DNA from 3 places in the Lysinibacillus sp. FSL W7-1291 genome. Region 1 is predicted to be linked to each of the others. Evidence: a T-box and tRNA genes for the amino acid it is inferred to sense, from the RefSeq annotation. Region 1 holds a T-box; the other regions hold tRNA genes.

Evidence for each region. A T-box is a leader RNA that pairs with one kind of tRNA and senses whether it is charged. The one in region 1 lies ahead of ileS (isoleucine--tRNA ligase), so its partner is inferred to be a tRNA-Ile.
Region 2: it encodes a tRNA-Ile, which carries the amino acid that the T-box ahead of ileS (isoleucine--tRNA ligase) is inferred to sense. The anticodon was not compared.
Region 3: it encodes a tRNA-Ile, which carries the amino acid that the T-box ahead of ileS (isoleucine--tRNA ligase) is inferred to sense. The anticodon was not compared.

What each region holds. Positions count from the first base shown of each region.
Region 1 covers NZ_CP151994.1:964,382-970,966, reverse strand. The annotation lists gene NST76_RS04505 (AraC family transcriptional regulator) at 1-452, shown strand, start outside; gene ileS (isoleucine--tRNA ligase) at 557-3,325, opposite strand; T-box leader at 3,437-3,660, opposite strand; gene NST76_RS04495 (DivIVA domain-containing protein) at 3,757-4,281, opposite strand; gene NST76_RS04490 (RNA-binding protein) at 4,377-5,165, opposite strand; gene NST76_RS04485 (YggT family protein) at 5,439-5,720, opposite strand; gene NST76_RS04480 (cell division protein SepF) at 5,741-6,238, opposite strand; gene NST76_RS04475 (YggS family pyridoxal phosphate-dependent enzyme) at 6,222-6,585, opposite strand, start outside.
Region 2 covers NZ_CP151994.1:267,117-273,701, forward strand. The annotation lists rRNA gene NST76_RS01205 (23S ribosomal RNA) at 1-2,609, shown strand, start outside; rRNA gene rrf (5S ribosomal RNA) at 2,676-2,791, shown strand; tRNA gene NST76_RS01215 (tRNA-Val) at 2,803-2,878, shown strand; tRNA gene NST76_RS01220 (tRNA-Met) at 2,905-2,979, shown strand; tRNA gene NST76_RS01225 (tRNA-Asp) at 2,983-3,056, shown strand; tRNA gene NST76_RS01230 (tRNA-Thr) at 3,069-3,138, shown strand; tRNA gene NST76_RS01235 (tRNA-Tyr) at 3,146-3,229, shown strand; tRNA gene NST76_RS01240 (tRNA-Trp) at 3,234-3,307, shown strand; tRNA gene NST76_RS01245 (tRNA-His) at 3,355-3,430, shown strand; tRNA gene NST76_RS01250 (tRNA-Gln) at 3,440-3,514, shown strand; tRNA gene NST76_RS01255 (tRNA-Lys) at 3,529-3,601, shown strand; tRNA gene NST76_RS01260 (tRNA-Arg) at 3,621-3,697, shown strand; tRNA gene NST76_RS01265 (tRNA-Pro) at 3,713-3,789, shown strand; tRNA gene NST76_RS01270 (tRNA-Ala) at 3,805-3,880, shown strand; tRNA gene NST76_RS01275 (tRNA-Ser) at 3,894-3,986, shown strand; tRNA gene NST76_RS01280 (tRNA-Phe) at 3,991-4,066, shown strand; tRNA gene NST76_RS01285 (tRNA-Gly) at 4,073-4,146, shown strand; tRNA gene NST76_RS01290 (tRNA-Ile) at 4,151-4,224, shown strand; tRNA gene NST76_RS01295 (tRNA-Asn) at 4,232-4,308, shown strand; tRNA gene NST76_RS01300 (tRNA-Glu) at 4,310-4,381, shown strand; gene NST76_RS01305 (nitric oxide synthase oxygenase) at 4,700-5,746, shown strand; gene NST76_RS01310 (hypothetical protein) at 5,772-6,302, shown strand; gene NST76_RS01315 (MFS transporter) at 6,369-6,585, opposite strand, start outside.
Region 3 covers NZ_CP151994.1:3,491,776-3,498,360, reverse strand. The annotation lists rRNA gene NST76_RS16985 (23S ribosomal RNA) at 1-2,639, shown strand, start outside; rRNA gene rrf (5S ribosomal RNA) at 2,830-2,945, shown strand; tRNA gene NST76_RS16975 (tRNA-Val) at 2,956-3,031, shown strand; tRNA gene NST76_RS16970 (tRNA-Lys) at 3,122-3,197, shown strand; tRNA gene NST76_RS16965 (tRNA-Leu) at 3,215-3,299, shown strand; tRNA gene NST76_RS16960 (tRNA-Gly) at 3,335-3,409, shown strand; tRNA gene NST76_RS16955 (tRNA-Leu) at 3,423-3,507, shown strand; tRNA gene NST76_RS16950 (tRNA-Arg) at 3,516-3,592, shown strand; tRNA gene NST76_RS16945 (tRNA-Pro) at 3,600-3,676, shown strand; tRNA gene NST76_RS16940 (tRNA-Ala) at 3,693-3,768, shown strand; tRNA gene NST76_RS16935 (tRNA-Met) at 3,796-3,869, shown strand; tRNA gene NST76_RS16930 (tRNA-Ile) at 3,877-3,955, shown strand; tRNA gene NST76_RS16925 (tRNA-Ser) at 3,971-4,063, shown strand; tRNA gene NST76_RS16920 (tRNA-Met) at 4,117-4,191, shown strand; tRNA gene NST76_RS16915 (tRNA-Asp) at 4,195-4,271, shown strand; tRNA gene NST76_RS16910 (tRNA-Phe) at 4,329-4,404, shown strand; tRNA gene NST76_RS16905 (tRNA-Gly) at 4,410-4,483, shown strand; tRNA gene NST76_RS16900 (tRNA-Ile) at 4,485-4,558, shown strand; tRNA gene NST76_RS16895 (tRNA-Asn) at 4,566-4,642, shown strand; tRNA gene NST76_RS16890 (tRNA-Ser) at 4,652-4,744, shown strand; tRNA gene NST76_RS16885 (tRNA-Glu) at 4,747-4,818, shown strand; partial or broken gene NST76_RS16880 (VOC family protein) at 4,879-5,294, opposite strand; partial or broken gene nadA (quinolinate synthase NadA) at 5,492-6,585, opposite strand, start outside; partial or broken gene nadC (carboxylating nicotinate-nucleotide diphosphorylase) at 6,581-6,585, opposite strand, start outside.

The sequences.
Region 1 (6,585 bases):
GGGTTGGAGGAGTGTTTCAGGACGCAATGCACGTAAAGGAGTCCTATAGTCAAGCACGAAAAGCACGTAGAAAACCACCTATAGATAATATTCATATCAGATATTATGAAGATTTAACAAAGCATGTGCAGCTTCAAAAGGCCATTCATTATATTGAAGAACATTATGATGAGCAATTGACCGTTCGTGATGTTGCAAAATATATAAGCTTTAGTCCCACACATTTTAGCAGGCTATTTAAAAAAGAGACTGGTCGTAATTTCGTTGACTATGTCGCCTTTACACGCCTCATCAAGAGCTTACCCTTTCTACGGAAGTACGACTATACCGTAGAAAAGATCTCCTCCACCTGTGGCTTTAATACACCTAATTACTATAGTTTAACCTTTAAAAAATATGTAGGAATCTCTCCAACGGACTATCGCAATACGACAGAAATTTTATTTAAATAATCTAACAAGAATCTGCAAAACCTCCATGAAAAAAAGCAAGCCCCCATCAAGGAGACTTGCGTATGATCTACAATAGAAATGCAGATTCTTATTATTCATTTCCGTTAAACGTAATATTTTTCTACAACTTCTGCACAGCGCGCACAAACTGTAGGATGTGCCTCATTTGCACCAATTGTTTCAGAAATTGACCAGCAACGCTCACATTTCTCCCCTGTTGCCTTCTCAACTACAATGGATACATGCTCAAGTGCTAAAGCTTCAGCAGGCGCCTCATCAATAGTAGCTACTTCAAAAGCAGAAACGATTGAAAGCTGTGCAAAGTCAATGTTCACATCATTCAATAAGGCTACAACATCCTCTTTGGCATATACTGTTACTTTTGCTTCTAGTGATTTACCTATTGTTTTAGCATTACGAGCTTCCTCTAATGCTTTTAAGATATCGTCACGTACATCAATAATATTTTCCCATTTTGTACGTAGGCTTTCAAAATTCTCTTGAACATCTACCTCTGGGAAGTCCGTTAATTGAACAGAAACTTCCTCTACAATACCTTGGGCATGTAGATAAGACCACATTTCATCTGTTGTATGAGGGATGATTGGTGTCATGATTTTAACCAATGTCATTAATGTATCGTAAATAACTGTTTGCATCGCTCGACGATCTTTATTGTCGTGACCTTCGATATAGACAACATCTTTTGCAATATCTAAATAGAATGAAGATAACTCGACTGCGACAAAATTATTGACGATGTGATAAACAGCAGCGAAATCATAACGATCATATGCTGCACGAACAGTTTGTAAGACATCCTGTAAACGCATATAGACATATTGATCCATCTCACGAAGCTCTGCATAGGCAACACGATCTTTCTTTGGATCGAAATCAGCGATATTGCCATGTAAGAAACGAAATGTATTACGAATTTTACGGTACACCTCTGATACTTGCTTTAACATATCCATCGAAATTCGTACATCCGCTGTATAGTCAACAGAAGCAACCCATAGACGAAGAATATCTGCTCCATACTGATCCATTACTTTTTGTGGAATGATCACATTTCCTAATGATTTACTCATTTTACGTCCTTCACCATCAAGAACAAAACCATGTGTTAATAGTCCTTTATATGGTGCATAGCCATTAATAGCAACAGATGTAATAAGAGATGAGTTAAACCAACCACGATGCTGGTCAGAGCCTTCTAAGTATAAATCAGCTGGATATTTCATGCCGCGCTCTACAAGTACACCTTGGTGGGATGAACCTGAATCGAACCAGACGTCCATAATATCATTTTCTTTTGTGAATTCGCCGTTCGGGCTACCTGGATGTGTAAAGCCCTCTGGTAATAATTCTTTTGCTGTTTTTTGGAACCAAATATTGGATCCATGCTCACGGAATAATGCTGAGATATGGCTAATTGTTTCAGGTGTAATAATTGGCTCTCCGTTTTCCGCGTAGAAAATTGGAATCGGCACACCCCAAGCACGTTGACGTGAAATAACCCAATCTCCACGATCACGAATCATATTATAAAGACGAGTTTCTCCCCAAGCTGGTGTAAATGCTGTAGCTTTTACAGCTTCTAACAACTCACCACGGAATGCTTCAACAGAGGCAAACCATTGTGGTGTCGCACGATAAATAACAGGTTTTTTCGTACGCCAGTCATGTGGATAAGAGTGCGTAAAGAAGTCAAGTTTTTCTAATGCATCTACTTCTTTTAGTTTTTCTGTTACAAGTTTGTTGGCATCATTATAAAACACGCCTTCAAAACCAGGTGCTTCATCTGTATAACAGCCGCTATTATCAAGAGGGCTAAGAATGCCTAAACCATATTGTTTACCAATATGATAATCGTCTTCCCCGTGTCCAGGAGCTGTATGAACACAACCTGTACCCGCTTCAGCAGTTACGTGTTCTCCTACCATAATAAGAGATTCACGATCATAAAATGGATGCTGCGCTACAAGACGATCAAGTGCTTCCCCTTTTACTTCTTGAACAACCTCATAGTCTTCCCATCCAAGGGCATTCGCTACTGATGTTAATAATTCTTTGGCAATGATGAATTTTTTATTAGCTACAGCAACTACAACATACATAAATTCAGGATTTAAAGAAATGCCTAAGTTTGCTGGTAATGTCCAAGGTGTTGTTGTCCAAATAATAAATTTAGCATCTGCTGGTACAATGCCTTTCGCATCTTTAATAGCAAAGCTAACATAGATTGATGGTGATTTGATGTCCTTATATTCAATTTCAGCTTCTGCTAAAGCAGACTCAGAAGATGGTGACCAATAAACTGGTTTTAAGCCTTTATAAATGTAACCCTTTTCAGCCATTTTACCGAACACTTCAATTTGACGTGCTTCAAATTCAGGCTTTAATGTAATATAAGGGTTTTCCCAATCACCACGAATGCCTAGACGACGGAATTGGGCACGTTGATTATCAATTTGCTCATATGCATACTCTTCACAAAGTTGGCGGAATGCTGCTACTGACATTTCTTTACGCTTTACACCTTTGTTTGTCAGTGCTTGTTCAATTGGTAGACCGTGCGTATCCCAGCCTGGAATATAATTCACATGGTAGCCAGTCATTGAACGATGACGTGTAATCATATCCTTCAATACTTTATTTAAGGCATGGCCGATGTGGATATCACCATTTGCATAGGGAGGACCATCATGTAGAACATATTCTGGACGATCGGCAGTACGTTCCATCTGTAATTTGTTAATATCCATGTCATTCCATTTTTCTTGCGTTTTTGGCTCATTCGCCGGTAGATTCCCACGCATTGGGAAATCTGTTTTTGGCATTAATAACGTATCTTTGTATTCAACCATTAAAATTCCTCCTTTATTTTACCCAAGCATATAGACAATTACTTCTAGGACAGTTATTGGCAAACGCAACTCAAACAATTCGTGAACAAATAAAAAAAGCCCTCAATCCCACTAAGGGACGAGAAGCTTCTACTCGCGGTACCACCCTACTTGTAGCACAAAAATATTGCACTACCTCTTTCAAGCACGTTAACGTCGTGCATCACGAAATAACCTACTTTTTTCAGCTATTTAGCTCAGAAGTGATGTTCAATGTTAGTTGCATGTTTGGGCTCTCACTGTCCCCAAATCGCTTAACTACGCCTAACAAATACTGTCTTCGTCTCTGCCTGTATGCATATCTTTTCAAAATAATTACTATTACAAAGTATATGAAATTCAAACAATGGCGTCAAGTTTCATTTGTCGAGTGCAACCATTAAAAAGAAAAGTTACATCTCTTCAGATTCTTGTGCTTCCTCAACAGATGCTTGAATTTCTGTTAAATCAATATCATATTGAAGCAAATGATCCCAGTCATCAGCATTAAGCAAATCAAGCTGTGCCTCAACAAGCATCTTGAAACGATTACGGAATACTTTAGATTGTTTTTTAAGCTCATCAATTTCAATCGTCACCTTACGAGCTTTTGTTAAAGCATCATTGACAATTCGATCAGCATTTTTCTCAGCCTCTTTTACAATGAGTTTAGCCTCTTTTTGTGAATTTCTTCGCACTTCATCAGCCGCTTCTTGTGCAACAACAATGGACTTCTGCAAAGTTTCTTCTAAGGAGCTAAAATGCCTCGCCTGTTCTAAGGCCATCTCTAATTGCTTATCAACCTCTTTTTTTTCACGTAACAAAATTTCGTAGTCTTTAATGATTTGGTCTAAAAATTCATTTACTTCATCTTCAGCATAACCTCTGAAAGCTTTTGTAAACTCCTTATTATGTATATCAATAGGTGATAATGGCATACAATCCTTCTCTCCTTTACATGTACATTCGTAATTTCTATTATACAATTGTTCCGACAACTTAGCAGTAAAAATTAATGAAATTTACTTCACTTTCAGCTTTTTTGGGCCAATCGACCGATTTGCAGACGGATTTTATCCTTTTTTGTACGGCCTTCTGTCATAATAATTTTCACACGACCGCTCCCTCGTATCGATAAAATATCCCCTTCTTGTAATTCAAAGGCAACTGTATCTCGCTCTGTCCAATTGACACGTACTTTATTCCCAGTAATCAAAGCTTGTGCCTTTTGACGTGACACATTTAAAATGGTAGCGATAATCACATCTAAACGCATGGATGAAACAGTATGAGATTCCTCAAACCACTCATCCTCATTGAAGAGAAGTGGCTCGTCTTGCTTTAAAGATTCAACATGTACCTTGACTTTACCAATACCCGTTAAATGCAAACGAACATAATCTGCTACCTCTTGTGCTACTACAAATTGCACCTGCTGCTCATTGACACGTATATCACCAAATTTACCACGATTCAAGCCTAATGATAACAAGGCCCCTAACACATCTGGATGCCGGAGCTGGACAAATTTCATAGGATAGTGAATTGTAAATACTGTCAGCTGAAAGTCTTCCTCCATAACTTCATAGTAAGCAGGATAAATAAGCATACGCTGTCTCTCTGCCCCGTCAAATAACCCTGCACATGCCGTTTTCAATGTGTCGTCCTGTCCGATAATAGATGTCACGATAAAACGCTGTCTGGGATCAAGAAAATCTGTTAGCTTAGGTGCATAGCGATCCTCTACCTCACGCTGCCAACTTATTACTTGTTCAATAAACGGTTGTTCATCTTTTCGAAAATGCTGAATTAAGTGTTCCATCTCGTTGTCTCCTCTTTCACTAGTTCTATATGCTTGGTGGGCTGGATGAACATAGTATTTCCAAGTTATGACGTCTTTGCATCATTGAGTATAATTTTTTTACATTTACTTGAAAAGCTCTTTTTTCCACTGGGGCAGTCTCATTATACAAGGATATTTGAACACCCGTTAAATAAACCTTTATCACCCTCTATTTTTTTGAACCACCGTTGCTCTTTCCGTACAAAAACATTGCTAAATAAAAAATCCCCACCTAAGAGTGAGGATTTACTGCTAAACGAACATAAGAAATATTTTCTGGATGACTATAACAAGCCCTCGTTCAATAAAATTCAACATGAAGATAGCCACAATTGGTGAAATATCAATCATTCCAAGTGGTGGAATGAACTTTCTGAAAATCCCTAAATACGGCTCACACACTTTTTCAAGCATACGTCCAATGGCTGAATTTTGAGCGGCAGGCACCCAAGACATTAAAATATAGCCAATTAGCATAAATGAATAGATTCTAAATGCTAATGATACATAACCAAGTATTATAAAAAAAGTCATATAAACTACAATCCTCGCTATTAATTATCGTCTAAAATAAAGTTTGTAATTTCACCAGTCACTTCTACATTATCTGGCGTACAAAGGAAGATATCTTTACCGATACGTTGGATATCCCCGGCAAGTGCATAGACTGTACCACTTAAAAAATCAATAATGCGTTTACCTTGCTCTCGTTCAATACGTTGTAAATTGACAATTGCAGCACGCTTATTTTTTAAATGCTCCGCGATATCTTGTGCTTCTGCATAAACTCTAGGCTCAATTAAAACAACTTTTGCTCCCTTAGAGCTCATAGCTGCCTGCAAGCTTACAATGTTGTTAGGCGTTGCTGAACTTTGCGGCATAATTTCTTGAATAGGCGCCCTACGCTCTTTAATCGTTTTTTTAGGCTTTACGGAATGAATCGGTTGCTGTTGTTGTATGGGCTGTTGCTGCTGAATAGGAGCTTGCGTGATTTCTTCTTCTAGTTCTTCTTCAAGGTAAAAGAAGTTTTTAATTTTATTTTTCATGCTCATCCTGTTCCCCTCTTTCATTTCCAACAAGAGCCGTTCCGACTCGAACAAAAGTAGCCCCTTCCTCTACCGCAATTTCAAAGTCATTAGACATGCCCATTGATAACTCGGTACAAGGTGCGTGTGCGAATCCTTGCTCGGCTATTTGCTGTTGACATTGTTTTAATTGCTTGAAAACAGAGCGAATGATTGCTTCGTCTTCTGTATTTGGTGCCATGGTCATTAAACCTACAACTTGAATCTTTGTAAAACTCTTTAACGCTTCTACAAAAGGCAAAACTTCTTCGATACTTAAGCCATGTTTTGATTCTTCACCCGAAACATTTACTTGTACAAAACATTTAACTGGC
Region 2 (6,585 bases), 700 kb from region 1:
CGGAGTTACAAAAGAGCGAGTTAGATGAAGCGACTTGGAAAGGTCCGCCAGAGCAGGTAAAAGCCCTGTAGTCGAAAGTTCGTTCTCTCCTGAGTGGATCCTGAGTACGGCGGAACACGTGAAATTCCGTCGGAATCTGGGAGGACCATCTCCCAAGGCTAAATACTACCTAGTGACCGATAGTGAACCAGTACCGTGAGGGAAAGGTGAAAAGCACCCCAAGGGGAGTGAAAGAGATCCTGAAACCGTGTGCCTACAAGTAGTTAGAGCCCGTTAATGGGTGATAGCGTGCCTTTTGTAGAATGAACCTACGAGTTACGATTACGTGCGAGGTTAAGCTTTAGAAGGCGGAGCCGCAGCGAAAGCGAGTCTGAATAGGGCGAAATAGTACGTGGTCGTAGACCCGAAACCAGGTGATCTACCCATGTCCAGGGTGAAGGTAAGGTAACACTTACTGGAGGCCCGAACCCACGCACGTTGAAAAGTGCGGGGATGAGGTGTGGGTAGCGGAGAAATTCCAATCGAACTTGGAGATAGCTGGTTCTCTCCGAAATAGCTTTAGGGCTAGCCTCGTGATGAGAATACTGGAGGTAGAGCACTGTTTGGACTAGGGGGCCATCCGGTTTACCGAATTCAGACAAACTCCGAATGCCAGATATTTATACACGGGAGTCAGACTGCGAGTGATAAGATCCGTAGTCAAAAGGGAAACAGCCCAGACCACCAGCTAAGGTCCCAAAGTAATCGTTAAGTGGAAAAGGATGTGGCGTTGCACAGACAACCAGGATGTTGGCTTAGAAGCAGCCATCATTTAAAGAGTGCGTAATAGCTCACTGGTCGAGTGACGCTGCGCCGAAAATGTATCGGGGCTAAACGATTCACCGAAGCTGTGGATTGACATCTACGATGTCAGTGGTAGGAGAGCGTTCTAAGTGCGTTGAAGTCAGGCCGGAAGGACTGGTGGAGCGCTTAGAAGTGAGAATGCGGTATGAGTAGCGAAAGACGGGTGAGAATCCCGTCCACCGTATGACTAAGGTTTCCTGAGGAAGGCTCGTCCGCTCAGGGTTAGTCGGGACCTAAGCCGAGGCCGATAGGCGTAGGCGATGGACAACAGGTTGATATTCCTGTACCACCTCCTCACCGTTTGAGAAATGGGGGGACGCAGTAGGATAGGGTAAGCGCGCTGTTGGTTATGCGCGTCCAAGCAGTAAGGCGTGTGTGTAGGCAAATCCGCACACTGTAACGTTGAGCTGTGATGGCGAGTCCGTATGGACGAAGTTCCTGATTTCACACTGCCAAGAAAAGCCTCTATCGAGGTGAGAGGTGCCCGTACCGCAAACCGACACAGGTAGTCGAGGAGAGAATCCTAAGGTGTGCGAGAGAACTCTCGTTAAGGAACTCGGCAAAATGACCCCGTAACTTCGGGAGAAGGGGTGCTCTTGAGCGTGCAAGCGCATGAGAGCCGCAGTGAATAGGCCCAGGCGACTGTTTAGCAAAAACACAGGTCTCTGCAAAACCGTAAGGTGACGTATAGGGGCTGACGCCTGCCGGTGCTGGAAGGTTAAGAGGAGTGGTTAGCGCAAGCGAAGCTGCGAATTGAAGCCCCAGTAAACGGCGGCCGTAACTATAACGGTCCTAAGGTAGCGAAATTCCTTGTCGGGTAAGTTCCGACCCGCACGAAAGGCGTAACGATCTGGGCACTGTCTCAACGAGAGACTCGGTGAAATTATAGTACCTGTGAAGATGCAGGTTACCCGCGACAGGACGGAAAGACCCCGTGGAGCTTTACTGTAGCCTGATATTGAATTTTGGTACAACTTGTACAGGATAGGTAGGAGCCAGAGATCTCGGAGCGCCAGCTTCGAAGGAGGCGTCGGTGGGATACTACCCTGGTTGTATTGAAATTCTAACCCATGCCCCTTAGCGGGGCAGGAGACAGTGTCAGGCGGACAGTTTGACTGGGGCGGTCGCCTCCTAAAAGGTAACGGAGGCGCCCAAAGGTTCCCTCAGAATGGTTGGAAATCATTCGTAGAGTGTAAAGGCACAAGGGAGCTTGACTGCGAGACCTACAAGTCGAGCAGGGTCGAAAGACGGGCTTAGTGATCCGGTGGTTCCGCATGGAAGGGCCATCGCTCAACGGATAAAAGCTACCCAGGGATAACAGGCTTATCTCCCCCAAGAGTCCACATCGACGGGGAGGTTTGGCACCTCGATGTCGGCTCATCGCATCCTGGGGCTGTAGTCGGTCCCAAGGGTTGGGCTGTTCGCCCATTAAAGCGGTACGCGAGCTGGGTTCAGAACGTCGTGAGACAGTTCGGTCCCTATCCGTCGTGGGCGTAGGAAATTTGAGAGGAGCTGTCCTTAGTACGAGAGGAATGGGATGGACACACCGCTGGTGTACCAGTTGTCTTGCCAAAGGCATCGCTGGGTAGCTATGTGTGGACGGGATAAGTGCTGAAAGCATCTAAGCATGAAGCCCCCCTCAAGATGAGATTTCCCATTACGCAAGTAAGTAAGATCCCTCAAAGACGATGAGGTAGATAGGTTCGAGGTGGAAGTGTGGTGACATATGGAGCTGACGAATACTAATCGATCGAGGACTTAACCAAAACGTTTGAAACATTCAATGAACCGTTTATCCAGTTTTGAAAGAACAACTCTTTCAACTGAATAAGTGAAGTGATGATGGCAAAGAGGCCACACCCGTTCCCATACCGAACACGGAAGTTAAGCTCTTTAGCGCCGATGGTAGTTGGGGGCTTCCCCCTGTGAGAGTAGGACATCGCTTCGCTTATTTTTCGTGGAGGATTAGCTCAGCTGGGAGAGCATCTGCCTTACAAGCAGAGGGTCGGCGGTTCGAGCCCGTCATCCTCCACCATTATTTTTAAAACAGTATAGTATTATCGCGGGGTGGAGCAGTGGTAGCTCGTCGGGCTCATAACCCGAAGGTCGTTGGTTCAAATCCAGCCCCCGCAACCAAATGGTCCCGTGGTGTAGCGGTTAACATGCCTGCCTGTCACGCAGGAGATCGCCGGTTCGATCGGTCGGGACCGCCATTTTTTTTTGGTGTAGCTCAGTTGGTAGAGCAACTGACTTGTAATCAGTAGGTCGTGGGTTCGACTCCTATCGTAAGCACCATTCCCTTGGAGGGGTAGCGAAGTGGCTAAACGCGGCGGACTGTAAATCCGCTCCTTAGGGTTCGGCGGTTCGAATCCGTCCCCCTCCACCATTTTAGGGGCATAGTTCAACGGTAGAATAGAGGTCTCCAAAACCTTTGGTGTGGGTTCGATTCCTACTGCCCCTGCCAGGTATTGAGGTACTCGTTCATATACAGCTGTTATAATTTATATAGTGGCGATTGTGGCGAAGTGGTTAACGCATCGGATTGTGGTTCCGACATTCGTGGGTTCGATTCCCATCAGTCGCCCCATTTTCAAATTGGGGTATAGCCAAGCGGTAAGGCAACGGATTTTGATTCCGTCATGCCTAGGTTCGAATCCTAGTACCCCAGCCATTTTTCTTTTTTACGAGCCATTAGCTCAGTTGGTAGAGCATCTGACTTTTAATCAGAGGGTCGAAGGTTCGAGTCCTTCATGGCTCATCGTTTTTTAATGAATATTGCGCCCGTAGCTCAATTGGATAGAGCGTCTGACTACGGATCAGAAGGTTATGGGTTCGACTCCTGTCGGGCGCGCCAATAAATTTATGTTTTCGGAATGTAGCTCAGCTTGGTAGAGCACTTGGTTTGGGACCAAGGGGTCGTAGGTTCGAATCCTGTCATTCCGACCATTTTTTATGATAAATGGGGCCTTAGCTCAGCTGGGAGAGCGCCTGCCTTGCACGCAGGAGGTCAGCGGTTCGATCCCGCTAGGCTCCACCAGTTCAATATTTTTGGAGGTATACCCAAGTCTGGCTGAAGGGATCGGTCTTGAAAACCGACAGGCGGGTAACACCGCGCGGGGGTTCGAATCCCTCTACCTCCTCCATTTTGGGTCAGTAGCTCAGTTGGTAGAGCATTAGATTGAAGCTCTAAGTGTCGGCGGTTCGATTCCGTCCTGACCCACCATTATTTGCGGGTGTAGTTTAATGGTAAAACCTCAGCCTTCCAAGCTGATGTCGTGAGTTCGATTCTCATCACCCGCTCCAAAATGGGCCTATAGCTCAGCTGGTTAGAGCGCACGCCTGATAAGCGTGAGGTCGATGGTTCGAGTCCATTTAGGCCCATCATTATTCCGAAGTAGCTCAGTTGGTAGTAGCACCTGACTGTTAATCAGGTTGTCGCAGGTTCGAGTCCTGCCTTCGGAGCCACGGCCCGTTGGTCAAGTGGTTAAGACACCGCCCTTTCACGGCGGTAACACGGGTTCGAATCCCGTACGGGTCATCAAGCATGTAGCACAAATATTGTGTTACATGCTTTTTCTTTTATCAATAAATGATACATTAGTAAAGAGTGAAAGCTACGAATCCGCTATCAATGGTTCAGTAGCTTTTTTACATGACTAATATTTTGTTTCTCCTTTCTATAAGATGTCGCCCACCTCTTTTCCTTCTTCATTCACAATATCTTCTAATCATGATTCGATTCATTATAAATTTGAACAAACTATTTCATATATGCAATATGTATGTTTTTTTATAGCTATTTTCGTGGTGCTTGTCGTTTTGTTCCTCTAATATGAGGATAAGTGGAGGAATCGAAATGAATATACAGGAGATCCAGCAATTTTTAAGTTTATATCAGACAGAACAAGATGAATCAGAGCGTTGGTTAGCGAATAGATTACAACAGATTAAGAATGCAGGTGAGTACGACCCAACAACAGAGGAGCTAGCTTTTGGTGCACGGGTGGCGTGGCGTAATAGTAACAAATGTATTGGTCGTCTGTTTTGGCAATCATTGCATGTAGTAGATGCACGTGCCGTTTTAGATGAACAGGATATTTTTCAAAAACTACTGGAGCATATCGATTATGCAACAAATAGTGGAAAAATCCGTCCAACAATAACAGTATTTGCTTCGAACAGAGTGCGTATATGGAATCATCAGCTAATTCGTTATGCAGGCTATGAAACGGAAGCTGGCGTTATTGGTGATGCACATTCTATTGTTTTTACTAAAGTATGTGAATCGTTAGGTTGGAAAAGTGAGAGGACACCATTCGATGTGTTACCTCTTGTTATACAAGTAGATGAGCGAGCTCCGCAGCTGTTTACAATTCCTGTAGAATATATTTTAGAGGTGCCAATTCGTCATCCAGAGTCAGTGGATGTAGAGAAATTAGGAATGAAATGGTATGCTGTACCCATTATTTCAAGTATGCGTTTTCAAATGGCAGGCATTGATTTTCAAGCCGCACCCTTTAATGGCTGGTATATGGGGACAGAAATCGGTGCACGTAATTTAGCAGATCATGACCGTTATAATATGCTACCAGCTATTGCGGGGGTTTTTAATCTTGATACAACCAAGCAAGCTTCACTTTGGCGTGATCGTGCATTAGTGGAGCTTAATATTGCTGTCCTTCATTCTTTCAAAGAACAAGGCGTGAGCATTGTCGATCATCATACAGCTGCTCAGCAGTTTAAATTGTTTGAAGAAGCAGAGGAATCAGCAGGACGAGACGTTACAGGCAACTGGACATGGCTAATCCCACCACTTTCGCCCGCAACGACTCATATTTTCCATAAGCCGTATGTCAATATTTATCATACACCCAATTATTTTTATCAAAAACCATGCTATTAACTGATTGTGGAGAGGACGAAACGCTATGTTGAATGAGCAAATTCCGAGTATCCCGTGGTTACAATTGACGACACCTTATGGAAGAGGAACGGCTATCCCTCAGCTGATTGAACAGGAGCAATATATAGAGCTAGCTGAGTTAGTGGAGCATCAAGGTACACTATGGCAGGTCACACCATGGGCTTTGCTTGTCCTTCTAAAAAAGCTTGCTAGCAAAAATACGGGGGATGTCTCTGTACAAGAAGTAGAGCTTTATTTAGCTGTGGCACATGCAATTTCTGAAGATTATCTAGACCCATCCTATTCAGTTCAAACTATGCAGGAGCTGTTAGATGTCAAATATTTATGGATGGATCACGAAGAGAATGATGAGCTGGAATGGGAGGAGGAAACGCCAAAGGGTTATGAGCAGAAAGCTTTTGTAAGCTATTATTATTTTAGTTATATACTCTTACAAGAGGCTGTTCCTATTTTTGCAGCAGTTATAGCTCACAACAAAGAAACAGCGGACCGTCTTACTGAACTGCTAACCTTACTACAGCAATTGGACAAATAAAACGTCTATACCTATATAGAAGTAAAGCAGATGGGAAATATGAGCAGTTATCCCATCTGCTTTATTTTAATGGACATATTCGTCTTTAGAAGCTCTCATTGAGCAAAAGAAAAGAATGGTCGCCACAGCTACAAAGAGCCAACCAGCAATATTCCAGCCACCAAATAAATCATGTAAGTAGCCAAAAAGAATAGGGCCAATGGCGGCAAATAAATAACCTAATGATTGTGCAAAGCCTGATAAATCTGCTGCTTCAAATGCCGTGCGTGTACGAAGTGTAAAG
Region 3 (6,585 bases), 2.0 Mb from region 1:
GCTTGCCTCTTGGGGTTGTAGGACACTCAATACGGAGTTACAAAAGAGCGAGTTAGATGAAGCGACTTGGAAAGGTCCGCCAGAGCAGGTAAAAGCCCTGTAGTCGAAAGTTCGTTCTCTCCTGAGTGGATCCTGAGTACGGCGGAACACGTGAAATTCCGTCGGAATCTGGGAGGACCATCTCCCAAGGCTAAATACTACCTAGTGACCGATAGTGAACCAGTACCGTGAGGGAAAGGTGAAAAGCACCCCAAGGGGAGTGAAAGAGATCCTGAAACCGTGTGCCTACAAGTAGTTAGAGCCCGTTAATGGGTGATAGCGTGCCTTTTGTAGAATGAACCGGCGAGTTACGATTACGTGCGAGGTTAAGCTTTAGAAGGCGGAGCCGCAGCGAAAGCGAGTCTGAATAGGGCGAAATAGTACGTGGTCGTAGACCCGAAACCAGGTGATCTACCCATGTCCAGGGTGAAGGTAAGGTAACACTTACTGGAGGCCCGAACCCACGCACGTTGAAAAGTGCGGGGATGAGGTGTGGGTAGCGGAGAAATTCCAATCGAACTTGGAGATAGCTGGTTCTCTCCGAAATAGCTTTAGGGCTAGCCTCGTGATGAGAATACTGGAGGTAGAGCACTGTTTGGACTAGGGGGCCATCCCGGTTTACCGAATTCAGACAAACTCCGAATGCCAGATATTTATACACGGGAGTCAGACTGCGAGTGATAAGATCCGTAGTCAAAAGGGAAACAGCCCAGACCACCAGCTAAGGTCCCAAAGTAATCGTTAAGTGGAAAAGGATGTGGCGTTGCACAGACAACCAGGATGTTGGCTTAGAAGCAGCCATCATTTAAAGAGTGCGTAATAGCTCACTGGTCGAGTGACGCTGCGCCGAAAATGTATCGGGGCTAAACGATTCACCGAAGCTGTGGATTGACATCTACGATGTCAGTGGTAGGAGAGCGTTCTAAGTGCGTTGAAGTCAGACCAAAGGACTGGTGGAGCGCTTAGAAGTGAGAATGCTGATGAGTAGCGAAAGACGGGTGAGAATCCCGTCCACCGTATGACTAAGGTTTCCTGAGGAAGGCTCGTCCGCTCAGGGTTAGTCGGGACCTAAGCCGAGGCCGATAGGCGTAGGCGATGGACAACAGGTTGATATTCCTGTACCACCTCCTCACCGTTTGAGAAATGGGGGGACGCAGTAGGATAGGGTAAGCGCGCTGTTGGTTATGCGCGTCCAAGCAGTAAGGCGTGTGTGTAGGCAAATCCGCACACTGTAACGTTGAGCTGTGATGGCGAGTCCGTATGGACGAAGTTCCTGATTTCACACTGCCAAGAAAAGCCTCTATCGAGGTGAGAGGTGCCCGTACCGCAAACCGACACAGGTAGTCGAGGAGAGAATCCTAAGGTGTGCGAGAGAACTCTCGTTAAGGAACTCGGCAAAATGACCCCGTAACTTCGGGAGAAGGGGTGCTCTTGAGCGTGCAAGCGCATGAGAGCCGCAGTGAATAGGCCCAGGCGACTGTTTAGCAAAAACACAGGTCTCTGCAAAACCGTAAGGTGACGTATAGGGGCTGACGCCTGCCCGGTGCTGGAAGGTTAAGAGGAGTGGTTAGCGCAAGCGAAGCTGCGAATTGAAGCCCCAGTAAACGGCGGCCGTAACTATAACGGTCCTAAGGTAGCGAAATTCCTTGTCGGGTAAGTTCCGACCCGCACGAAAGGCGTAACGATCTGGGCACTGTCTCAACGAGAGACTCGGTGAAATTATAGTACCTGTGAAGATGCAGGTTACCCGCGACAGGACGGAAAGACCCCGTGGAGCTTTACTGTAGCCTGATATTGAATTTTGGTACAACTTGTACAGGATAGGTAGGAGCCAGAGATCTCGGAGCGCCAGCTTCGAAGGAGGCGTCGGTGGGATACTACCCTGGTTGTATTGAAATTCTAACCCATGCCCCTTAGCGGGGCAGGAGACAGTGTCAGGCGGACAGTTTGACTGGGGCGGTCGCCTCCTAAAAGGTAACGGAGGCGCCCAAAGGTTCCCTCAGAATGGTTGGAAATCATTCGTAGAGTGTAAAGGCACAAGGGAGCTTGACTGCGAGACCTACAAGTCGAGCAGGGTCGAAAGACGGGCTTAGTGATCCGGTGGTTCCGCATGGAAGGGCCATCGCTCAACGGATAAAAGCTACCCCGGGGATAACAGGCTTATCTCCCCCAAGAGTCCACATCGACGGGGAGGTTTGGCACCTCGATGTCGGCTCATCGCATCCTGGGGCTGTAGTCGGTCCCAAGGGTTGGGCTGTTCGCCCATTAAAGCGGTACGCGAGCTGGGTTCAGAACGTCGTGAGACAGTTCGGTCCCTATCCGTCGTGGGCGTAGGAAATTTGAGAGGAGCTGTCCTTAGTACGAGAGGACCGATGGACACACCGCTGGTGTACCAGTTGTCTTGCCAAAGGCATCGCTGGGTAGCTATGTGTGGACGGGATAAGTGCTGAAAGCATCTAAGCATGAAGCCCCCTCAAGATGAGATTTCCCATTACGCAAGTAAGTAAGATCCCTCAAAGACGATGAGGTAGATAGGTTCGAGGTGGAAGTGTGGTGACACATGGAGCTGACGAATACTAATCGATCGAGGACTTAACCAAAATGTTTGAACCATTCAATGAACCGTTTATCCAGTTTTGAAAGAACAAAACTTTCAATAAAAAAAGAGCTTCAAGACACAAGTAGAACAAGGAAGCAAACGAGTGATTGAAGGAGCGTACTTCTGTACGTGACTGATTGAACGAGAGCAGCTGACGCAGTAATACGCCGTGTATTGAAGGTCGACCATAGTCTAGTGATGATGGCAAAGAGGTCACACCCGTTCCCATACCGAACACGGAAGTTAAGCTCTTTAGCGCCGATGGTAGTTGGGGGCTTCCCCCTGTGAGAGTAGGACGTCGCTAGGCATAATACCCAGGAGGATTAGCTCAGCTGGGAGAGCATCTGCCTTACAAGCAGAGGGTCGGCGGTTCGAGCCCGTCATCCTCCACCATATGCCAGTATTTAGCTCAGCAGGTAGAGCAACTGACTTGTAATCAGTAGGTCGTGGGTTCGATTCCTATAGCCCCGCACCATTTTTTTAGAGCCATTAGCTCAGTTGGTAGAGCATCTGACTTTTAATCAGAGGGTCGAAGGTTCGAGTCCTTCATGGCTCACCATTTTTAAATAATAATAAGCGGGTGTGGCGGAATTGGCAGACGCACTAGACTTAGGATCTAGCGCCGTAAGGCGTGGGGGTTCGACTCCCTTCACCCGCACCATTATTTCATTGCCAGATAAAAAAACTTATGCACATGCGGAAGTAGTTCAGTGGTAGAACACCACCTTGCCAAGGTGGGGGTCGCGAGTTCGAACCTCGTCTTCCGCTCCAAATGTGCTTAAGGGTGGCGGAACTGGCAGACGCACAGGACTTAAAATCCTGCGGTAGGTGACTACCGTACTTAGGTTCGATTCCGGTCCTCGGCACCATTTTTAATGCGCCCGTAGCTCAATTGGATAGAGCGTCTGACTACGGATCAGAAGGTTATGGGTTCGACTCCTGTCGGGCGCGCCAAAAAGAACGGGAAGTAGCTCAGCTTGGTAGAGCACTTGGTTTGGGACCAAGGGGTCGCAGGTTCGAATCCTGTCTTCCCGACCATTTCCAAAGAAATTATGGGGCCTTAGCTCAGCTGGGAGAGCGCCTGCCTTGCACGCAGGAGGTCAGCGGTTCGATCCCGCTAGGCTCCACCATAATAAATTAACCAGTATAAAGATCCTGGCGGCGTAGCTCAGCTGGCTAGAGCGTACGGTTCATACCCGTAAGGTCGGGGGTTCGATCCCCTCTGCCGCCATCTTAAAGGACCTTTAGCTCAGTTGGTTAGAGCAGACGGCTCATAACCGTCCGTTATCGCAGGTTCGAGTCCTGCAAGGTCCACCATTTATATATTGCAACGGAGGTATACCCAAGTCTGGCTGAAGGGATCGGTCTTGAAAACCGACAGGCGGGTAACACCGCGCGGGGGTTCGAATCCCTCTACCTCCTCCAGTTTTAAATCTTTATAAATGGTGCTTTAAAAACTCGAAACCGTATAAAATTATCGCGGGGTGGAGCAGTGGTAGCTCGTCGGGCTCATAACCCGAAGGTCGTTGGTTCAAATCCGGCCCCCGCAACCAAATGGTCCCGTGGTGTAGCGGTTAACATGCCTGCCTGTCACGCAGGAGATCGCCGGTTCGATCCCCGGTCGGGACCGCCATTATTTTCATAAGAAGATATGAAAAGCAAAAGAAAATAAGCTTAGCATGGACGAAATGGGTCAGTAGCTCAGTTGGTAGAGCATTAGATTGAAGCTCTAAGTGTCGGCGGTTCGATTCCGTCCTGACCCACCATTTATGCGGGTGTAGTTTAATGGTAAAACCTCAGCCTTCCAAGCTGATGTCGTGGGTTCGATTCCCATCACCCGCTCCAAGGGCCTATAGCTCAGCTGGTTAGAGCGCACGCCTGATAAGCGTGAGGTCGATGGTTCGAGTCCATTTAGGCCCATCATTATTCCGAAGTAGCTCAGTTGGTAGTAGCACCTGACTGTTAATCAGGTTGTCGCAGGTTCGAGTCCTGCCTTCGGAGCCATTTTTATGTGGGGAAGTACTCAAGAGGCTGAAGAGGCGCCCCTGCTAAGGGTGTAGGTCGGGTAACCTATGCGCGAGGGTTCAAATCCCTCCTTCTCCGCCATTGGCCCGTTGGTCAAGTGGTTAAGACACCGCCCTTTCACGGCGGTAACACGGGTTCGAATCCCGTACGGGTCATACTAAAAAACAGTAGATGCACACGCATCTACTGTTTTTTCATATTCATAGATATAAATATTACTCTTGATTCAATGCATTTTCATCCATATAAACTACTTCCCAGATATGCCCATCTACATCCTGAAATCCCCAGCCATACATAAACCCATGATCTTGGGGTTCACTATAAGATTTACCACCGAGACCAGTGCCTTATTTACTAATTGATCTACTTGCTCTCGATTTTCAGCAGATAGACATAAAATTGCTTCTGCAGACGTAGCAGTATTTGTAATTTCCTTCTTACTAAACCCTTTGAATCGTTCTTCCACCATCATTAATGCGAAGATATTTTCACTAATAATCATTGAGGCTGTAGTCTCATCGCTAAATTGTTGATTGAACTCAAAGCCTAGTTCCTTAAAGAAGTTGATGGATTTGTTTAGATCTTTCACTGGTAAATTGATAAAAATATTTTTCGATTGAAAAGCCATTTATTTTCACCTCCAAATCGACAGTAGCATAGAGCATAAAGCCATGTCAATTTTAGCAATAGATGGATATTCTTTGATTGGATCGATGATGATGCATTTGAAAATGGCAGTTGTTTAAGCTATTCAAAATAGATGTTATATGAACATAAAAAGCAGAGACGTTTTTTTACACCATCTCTGCTTTTAAAGCAACCTAATTATCCTCGTGCTAGCATTCTTTCGAGAGAGCTAAGTGCTTCAGCTGTAGTATATTCATCTACTTGGATACGGTTATGTGGTTGCCCCTGCTCAATACTTTCTAAGCTCCACAACAGATGGGGAAGGTCAATGCGATTCATTGTTAAGCAAGGACAAAAATTTTCATTTAAAGAGATAATATGTTTATCTGGATGCTGCTTCATTATGCGATTGACAAGATTCATTTCTGTTCCAATAGCCCATGCCGATCCGCTTGGTGCACGATTGATTGTCTCAATGATGTATTTTGTGGAACCTGCATCATCAGCAGCTGCTACAACTTCACGACTGCATTCAGGGTGAACAATAATTTGCATAGTTGGATGTTCTTTGCGAACGACCTCCGTATGGTGAACCGTAAATCCTTCATGTACAGAGCAATGACCTTTCCATAGAATAACCTGAATGTTCTCAAGCGGCTCATTTGTTTCAAGTATATTCTTATGGGGATTCCAAACAGCCATATTTTTAAGTGGAATACCTAAATCATAGGCAGTATTTCTTCCTAAATGTTGGTCAGGTAAAAAGAAAATACGCTGTTTTTGTGTAAATGCCCATTGAACAAGCTCCTTAGCATTCGATGAAGTGACACAGGCACCACCATGTCTTCCCGTAAAGGCTTTAATGGCAGCAGTTGAATTGACATAAGTTAGCGGGATAATTGTATCACCAAAGAGTTGCTGAAGAATCGGCCATGCTTGTTCTGTTTGATAAATATCAGCCATATCAGCCATTGAACAACCTGCACGCATATCTGGTAAATAGACATGTTGCTGCTTCGTTGTCAGCATATCAGCAGTTTCAGCCATAAAATGCACACCGCAAAATACGATATGCTCAGCTTCCTTGTTTGCGGCAGATAATTGAGCTAACTGTAGGGAATCACCAGTTGCATCTGCAAATTGAATGACTTCATCTTTTTGATAATGATGTCCTGGTATAAATAGTTTAGATCCTAATTTTTGCTTTATTGATAAAATACGAGATTCCATTTCCTTTACTGATAATGCCCAGAATGCTCTGGAAGTAGTGTCGTTTGTTGTAATAAACTAGT